DNA from 3 places in the Parabacteroides sp. KHUB-01 genome. Region 1 is predicted to be linked to each of the others. Evidence: riboswitches for the same ligand, from Rfam matches in the RefSeq annotation. Region 1 holds a riboswitch; each other region holds the start of a gene.
What was found. A riboswitch is a leader RNA that binds a small molecule or an ion and turns the genes downstream of it on or off. The one in region 1 is predicted to bind cobalamin.
Positions count from the first base shown of each region.

Region 2: another riboswitch for cobalamin. It lies ahead of ACYIAR_RS09450 (TonB-dependent receptor); the one in region 1 lies ahead of ACYIAR_RS02960 (sirohydrochlorin cobaltochelatase).
Region 3: another riboswitch for cobalamin. It lies ahead of ACYIAR_RS07255 (porin family protein); the one in region 1 lies ahead of ACYIAR_RS02960 (sirohydrochlorin cobaltochelatase).

Region 1 covers NZ_CM153256.1:615,119-617,459, reverse strand. Annotated here, with positions in the region: gene ACYIAR_RS02965 (TonB-dependent receptor) at 1-285, opposite strand, end outside; gene ACYIAR_RS02960 (sirohydrochlorin cobaltochelatase) at 393-1,328, opposite strand; cobalamin riboswitch at 1,375-1,578, opposite strand; gene ftsY (signal recognition particle-docking protein FtsY) at 1,979-2,341, shown strand, end outside.
Region 2 covers NZ_CM153256.1:2,173,695-2,176,035, reverse strand. Annotated here, with positions in the region: gene ACYIAR_RS09455 (acyltransferase family protein) at 1-331, opposite strand, end outside; cobalamin riboswitch at 631-834, shown strand; gene ACYIAR_RS09450 (TonB-dependent receptor) at 978-2,341, shown strand, end outside.
Region 3 covers NZ_CM153256.1:1,614,924-1,617,264, forward strand. Annotated here, with positions in the region: gene ACYIAR_RS07250 (O-acetylhomoserine aminocarboxypropyltransferase/cysteine synthase family protein) at 1-429, shown strand, start outside; cobalamin riboswitch at 471-662, shown strand; gene ACYIAR_RS07255 (porin family protein) at 979-1,581, shown strand; gene priA (replication restart helicase PriA) at 1,704-2,341, shown strand, end outside.

The sequences.
Region 1 (2,341 bases):
TGATGTCTGGATTCTGATTCCGGGCATAAAGCGAACGGCATCCTGAATATTCCTGATTCCTCTTATCTCCAGACTTCCGGCTTCCAGAGCATTTATTGACAGAGGCAGATATTTTGAAGGAACTTCCAGTTTAGATATTTGTGGGCGAGGTTTACGAATGGAATTAACGACGACTTCCTGAATGTTGAATGTTGTGTCGTTGAAGTTTGTATATTCTTTCTTTTCCTGTGCGGAAAGTGTTATTGCACAAGATAATAACGGTAAAATAGTCAATAATTTTTTCATTTTTTTAAGCGTGTAAAGTTTGTGTCGGGATAAATTTTATATTTACCCCGACCAAGATAATTATATCAATAAGTAGTTATGGAATATAAATTCGAGAGGTCTGAGAATTATTTACTCTCTTCTTCGGTATATGCCTTTTTCTTATCCATGATATCAATCATTCTATGCTTTGTCATAAAACGAATATGGTCAATGAAAATATCCTGGATTTCCGGATTTTGTCCGAGTCCTTCAAGAAGAACAGTCACTTTGTAGCCCTTTTCCTCAAGTTCCTGCTTCATATCTCCGGCAATATCATTCTTGGCGTGGTCGCCGGCAACAAACATGAAAGGCAAAAGCTGCACTTCCTTTATCTTCTTCTGTTCCTGGATTCTGTCGATAGCATTGTTGAAAGAAGGATAACCTTCCACCGTTCCGACAACGAAATCCTTATGTCCGCTAGTCTGCATAACATGGTCCAGCATAGCGTATTGTGCAGTCGACGGGTCGTAAGTTCCGTGACCGACCAATATAGTCATAGCTTTTTCCTTTCCCTTCTTGGAAACTATTTCAGCAACTTTTTCATAATCTTCAACGGAATAGAGCAGAGGATTGCCCAATCTGATTTCCTTGAACAGAAATTCCATGCTGGCAATGTCTTTGCGGAGAGATTCCATTTCAACCCCGTCAATTATATTTGTCGATTGAACTATTACGTGAGTAAACCCGTCAGCTTTAAGCTGAGCCAAAGCTTCGGCAGGATTCAACTTCCTTGTTCCTCTTTTGGCAAGTCGTGCCATTATGATTCTTGAGGTATAAGCCTCTCTGATTTCAAATTCAGGGAACAATTCTTTTGCCTTTTGGTTGATTGCGTCAATAGTTAGTTGGCGAGTGTCATCATGAGTAGTTCCAAAATGAACCATAAGCAACGCAGCTTTGTCGCCTTTCTGCAGTGACGACAGCAAGTCGGAATGCACATAGTTTCCGTCACCATGAGCATTAGCCTGTGAGAATAATCCGCATGCCATAGCAAGACCTATGACAAGATTTTTTTTGATGTTCATATTATTTGTTTTATAGTAAATTAATATCCTAATCCCGGGATATGTAAATTATCCGTTAATCTTGGCAGGTTTCCTGACTCCACCTTTTGGAAATCATGCCTTCCCATTTGAAAAAACAGTGGCGATAGTGTTGATTCCCTTTTTCGATTAAGTGTTACAGTAGCGGGTACTGCTCCGGATTTTCACCGGATTCCCTTTTAAAAATGATAATCGGACGATTAATCATTTCACCAAGACGGTGCAAATATAAATAAAAAATAGAAATCAAGAAAAATTATTTTTTCTTATTTACTTCGCCAATTTGTCTATTAAATCCTGCAAATATTAATTGTGTAGCCATTAGGATTAAATATTTTCTTAAAACTAAGTCTTAGTTTTTACAAACTCAGATTTAGTTTTTGTAAACTAAGGCTTAATTTATAGAAACTAAAGCTTAGTTTTAAGAATATTTGCTTCCCTTTTGGTCTTATATCAAATATTTATATAAAGAGGAAAGAATCTAGTCGGAGGTTCAAAATCATACTTTAAACTTTATAACTCCTTATAGTTATAGAGCTTGTGAAACTTAAATAATTTACATACTGTTGTTTCACGAATTTTTAATATCTTTGCTCGATATTATGCATAGTATAAAGCAAACGATTTGATATATGGGTATTTTTAGCTTTTTCAGCAAAGAAAAAAAGGAGAATCTGGACAAAGGCTTGTCCAAGACTAAAGAAAATGTGTTTACCAAAATCACCAGAGCAATAGCCGGAAAGAGTAAGGTGGATGATGAAGTGCTTGATAATCTGGAAGAAGTTCTTATCACTTCGGATGTAGGCGTTGAGACAACTCTTAAAATCATTGACCGAATTGAAAAAAGAGTGGCAAGGGATAAATATGTCACAACTTCGGAACTGACAGCCTTGTTGCGTGATGAAATTGCCAGTCTGCTTACAGAAAACAATACTGTTGACGGTGATGGTTTCACTATCCCTGAAGATAAAAAACCATACGTTATAATGGTGGTA
Region 2 (2,341 bases), 1.6 Mb from region 1:
CGAAATGACTGAAACCATTGTTCCACAAATGGTTGAAAAGATTCAAGCCAAAACCTACAAGGAAAATTACAATTGTGCGACGAACAATCTTAGTCACACTTTCCGATGAAAGTTGGAAATTATATTTCTTCAGCGAGAAGAACATTGAAATTCCCATTATAAACATAAAGAATGGGAAAACAAGGTCGGTGGGAGTGAAGCCATCCCATTTGGCATGTCTCAGCGGTGCATAAACGTATTCCCACGAACCTGGGTCGTTTACCAGAATCATGCCGGCAATCGTTATGCCTCGCATAACGTCCAGCGATAGTAATCTGTTAGTTTGTGTCATGATATTTTGAATTAAGTTTGCTTGTCAAAGATAGAGTATTTTTTCCGAGTTTGGGAAAAATACGGAATTTCATTGTGGTGGAAAAGAAATTCCATAATATGTGGAAAAAGATTTTCATAATATATGGAAAAAAATTTTCATTGCGGTGAAAAAAGTTTTTCATAATATATGAAAAAAGTTTTCCAACGCATAGAAATATGATGAAAATGTAAGCCCTTGATTTTCTTGAATAAATGATAATATGAATTTGATAGTTTGATTTAGATGTTAAAAACATGAGATATTATATAATAAATACCTACCTTTGCAGCCGATTTGGTGTTGTATGTCTGAAATCTCAGTCATACAATGAAAAGGGAATCAGGTGAGAATCCTGAACAGACCCGCTGCTGTAAGCTCTTTTGGATTCTTCGGGCATATCTTTTGCCACTGTCTGGATAGCGACGGGAAGGCGTCACGAAGAAGGAGCAAGTCAGAAGACCTGCCAAGTCCTTGATTATTTGTCGGAAAGCTTTCGGGATACAAAGCAGACAAACATCTGAATAGGTTATTTCAAATTTATGCTGTTGAAAAACTTACACTCTTGTTCGTTTATTTTGTTTATATCCGGGTTTTCTGTGCTTTTTTTACGGAAAATAAATTGGTGATGAGACATATAAACATTTTATTATTCATTTTTTTCACGTTTTTCTCCAGTCTGAATGCCCAGGAGAAAGTCAGTCTTTCCGGTTTTGTGAAAGACGAAGGAAAGAATCCTGTGGCTGTAGCTGCCGTTGCCATTGAGAATACTTCCATAGGAACATATTCGGATGACAACGGGTATTTTGAGATAAAAGTTAAGCCGGGAACATACACAATCCTTGTTTCGTCGGTTGGTTATGAAACTTCAAGTCAGAAAATCAGCATTAAAGAGAACAGGAGAGTGGATATTGTTCTGAAAAGCGGAACAGTTGATTTGGATAATGTTGAGGTTTATGGAAAAACCAAGAGCCAGAAACTAAAGGAAGGTGCTTTTTCTGTTAATGCTCTTGACGTGAAATCACTCACTACTTCGGTAAATAATATAAGTTCGATTGTAAACAAGACAACCGGTGTCCGTATCCGTGAAGAAGGCGGTTTGGGTTCCGATTTCGAACTTTCGATAAATGGAATGTCCGGAAACTCTGTCCGCTATTTCCTCGACGGCATGCCTCTTGATACGAAAGGTAGCGGAGTTTCTCTAGCCAATTTGCCTGTTAACCTTATCGACCGCGTTGAAATATACAAAGGAGTAGTTCCTGCCAGTCTTGGAGCCGATGCTTTGGGCGGAGCAATCAATATTATAACTAAAGAAGAAAAGAAAAACTATTTGGATTTATCCTATGGAATAGGTTCATTCCATACTCACAAGGCAGATTTGAATGCTCAGTTTGTTGAAAAGAAAACCGGACTTCTTATTCGCCCGACCATCGGTGTGAATTATTCGAAGAACAACTATATGATGAAAGGTGTTGAGGTTTGGGATGAGGAAAGCCGTAAGTATGTTGCAGTTGACCGCCGCCGCTTTCACGACGACTATTTTTCTCTTCTCGGCCAGATTGAAATTGGAGTTACAAACCGCAGCTGGGCGGATTTGTTCTTTGTTTCTGGTTCATTCTCGAAAGTAGATAAGGAACTTCAGACCGGTTCAACGCAGAAAAAGGTTTATGGCGAGGCAGAGCTGTTTTCGCATGCCTGGAATATTTCGGCACGTTATCAGAAAAAGGATTTCCTTGTTGATGGACTTCAGTTTAATGCTTCTGTTTCACATACGTGGGATTATTCTCTGACAGTCGATTCTGCTTTCCGCAAATACGACTGGAATGGAAATTATATTGAAAGTTCGAGAAATGAGATTACAGGAAAAGACCGTTCGCTGCGTCATTACAACCGCCCGTTGACGATTGCGCGTGCCAATTTGAACTATTCTTTCAACAGACATCATTCTCTTAATCTGAATTATTTGCTCAACAGAACAGGAAACGACCGTTA
Region 3 (2,341 bases), 1.0 Mb from region 1:
CAAGGTATCGAAACTCTTTCTCTACGTGTTGAACGTCATGTATATAATGCTTTACGGGTAGTAGATTTTCTGAAATCTCATCCGAAAGTGGAAAAGGTAAATCATCCTTCTCTGCCGGAGCATCCTGACCATGAGCTTTACAAGAGATATTTCCCTAACGGTGGCGGTTCTATTTTTACCATCAATTTGAAAGGTGGAACCAAAGAGGCACATGCATTCATAGACAATCTGCAAATATTCTCACTTCTTGCCAATGTTGCTGATGTGAAGTCTCTTGTAATTCATCCATCAACAACTACTCACTCTCAATTGTCGGACAAGGAAAAACTGGAACAGGAAATTTTTCCTGGAACTGTACGTCTGTCAATTGGAACTGAGCATATTGACGATATTATTAAAGATTTGTCACAATCGTTGGAGAAAATTTAAATCGGCATAGAGTTTCATAATATCAAAAAAGCATTATATTTGCAACTGAACATTGTTCTTAATCCGGTTGTCGCCGGATAAGATTAAAAGGGAATCAGGTGAGAATCCTGAACAGTCCCGCTGCTGTAAACTTCATAAAAACGGAAAAGCATTCCTTTAGCCACTGGTAAATATCCGGGAAGGCGCTTTATCTGGAAGTAAGTCAGAAGACCTGCAATGCTCAGTTTCAGAAGGTTTCGAGGAAAGACCTGAAGATATAAACTTCTTCCATTAAACTTCTTGCAGAAAGGTTTTTATCTGAAATTTCTTACTCATCCGTCTGAAACAAACAAGTTTGATTTTTTAATTATTTTGCCATAATAATTAGGAATAAAAGCACGGTTTCCGGCGGGATGAGCTCCGCCAGTAATCGTGCTTTTCTTTTTTTAGCAATTTATTTATATGGAATTTCAATTTTAATATATTTATTTGTATTTGATTTATATGCCAGTAATGAAATATAGGTATTATTTCATATCGGCATAATTTTCACTTTAATAATATAAGAATATGAAAAAGAAGTTTAGTTTATTTTTAATTGCTCTGTTGGCAATATTGACTTTACCAGCTCAAGCTCAATTCAGAATTGGTGTCAAAGGTGGTGCAAACATTTCGTCAATACATTTTTCAGATCCAGTAGAGAATTTTAATGCATCAAATATGACCGGATTTCATATCGGTCCTATGGTTGAATTGATGGCTCCGGTAATTGGTCTGGGATTTGATGCTGCAGTTTTATATTCTCAGAAAGGTATGGAAGCTTATGGCGAAACATTCCGTACAGACTATCTTGATGTTCCTGTTAATTTAAAATGGAAATTCGGATTGCCAATATTGAAAGTATATCTTACTGCGGGTCCATACATCGGATTCAAACTTGGGAACAGTGATTCTTTTGATACTTTTATTGATAACTTGGGAAGTGTTGGCGATCAGTTCAAGACAAAATCTTTTAGTGCCGGTCTTAATTTTGGTGCCGGTGTTGAAGTTATCAAACATCTTCAGGTTGGTTTGAACTACGGATTAGGATTAACAGACAATTACAGTATCGACAAACTGAATATGAACGGTAAGAATCGTGGATGGTCAATCTCCGCTGCAATTCTGTTCTAAAAATTCATAAATTAATCTTGGAAGAAGTTGGGAAATCCACCTATATATGGTAAAAGGATTTCTTAACTTCTTCATTTTTTATATCCTTGTAATTTTATTCTCTTTAATATTTAGTTCATGATATGAAATATGCAGATGTAATATTGCCTTTGCCCTTGGAAAACAGTTATACATACCATATTCCAGAAGATATGGAAAAATCTGTTGTACCCGGGTGCCGTGTAATTGTTCACTTCGGTAAGAAGAAATATTATACTGCTATTGTCATGGCTGTTCACGACAGAAAACCTGAATCCAACTATGAAACGAAAGATATTTATGCAATTCTGGATCTCACTCCAGTGCTGCGCCGCCCACAACTGAGGTTCTGGCAATGGATTAGCGAATATTATATCTGTAAGCTTGGTGATGTTTACAAAGCTGCAGTTCCTTCGGGCCTCAAACTGGAAAGTGAAACTGCCGTTTCTCTCAATGAAGATTTTCAAGCGACCGAACAACTGAGACCGGCTGAAATTGCTGTTCTTGATGCTCTTTCCGGTGTGCTGAAATTAACCGTTTCGGAATTAGAAAAGAAAACCGGACTGAGGAATGTTGTACCAGTAATTTCTTCTCTGATGCAAAAGGAGGCAATTGTTGTAAACGAAGAGATAAAGCAAGGTTTCACACCGAAAACCCAATCTTACGTAAGATTATGCAATGAATGGAAATCTGAAGAAAAACTGCAGGAAGCTTTTGAACTTGTCAAAAGAGCTCCTAAGCA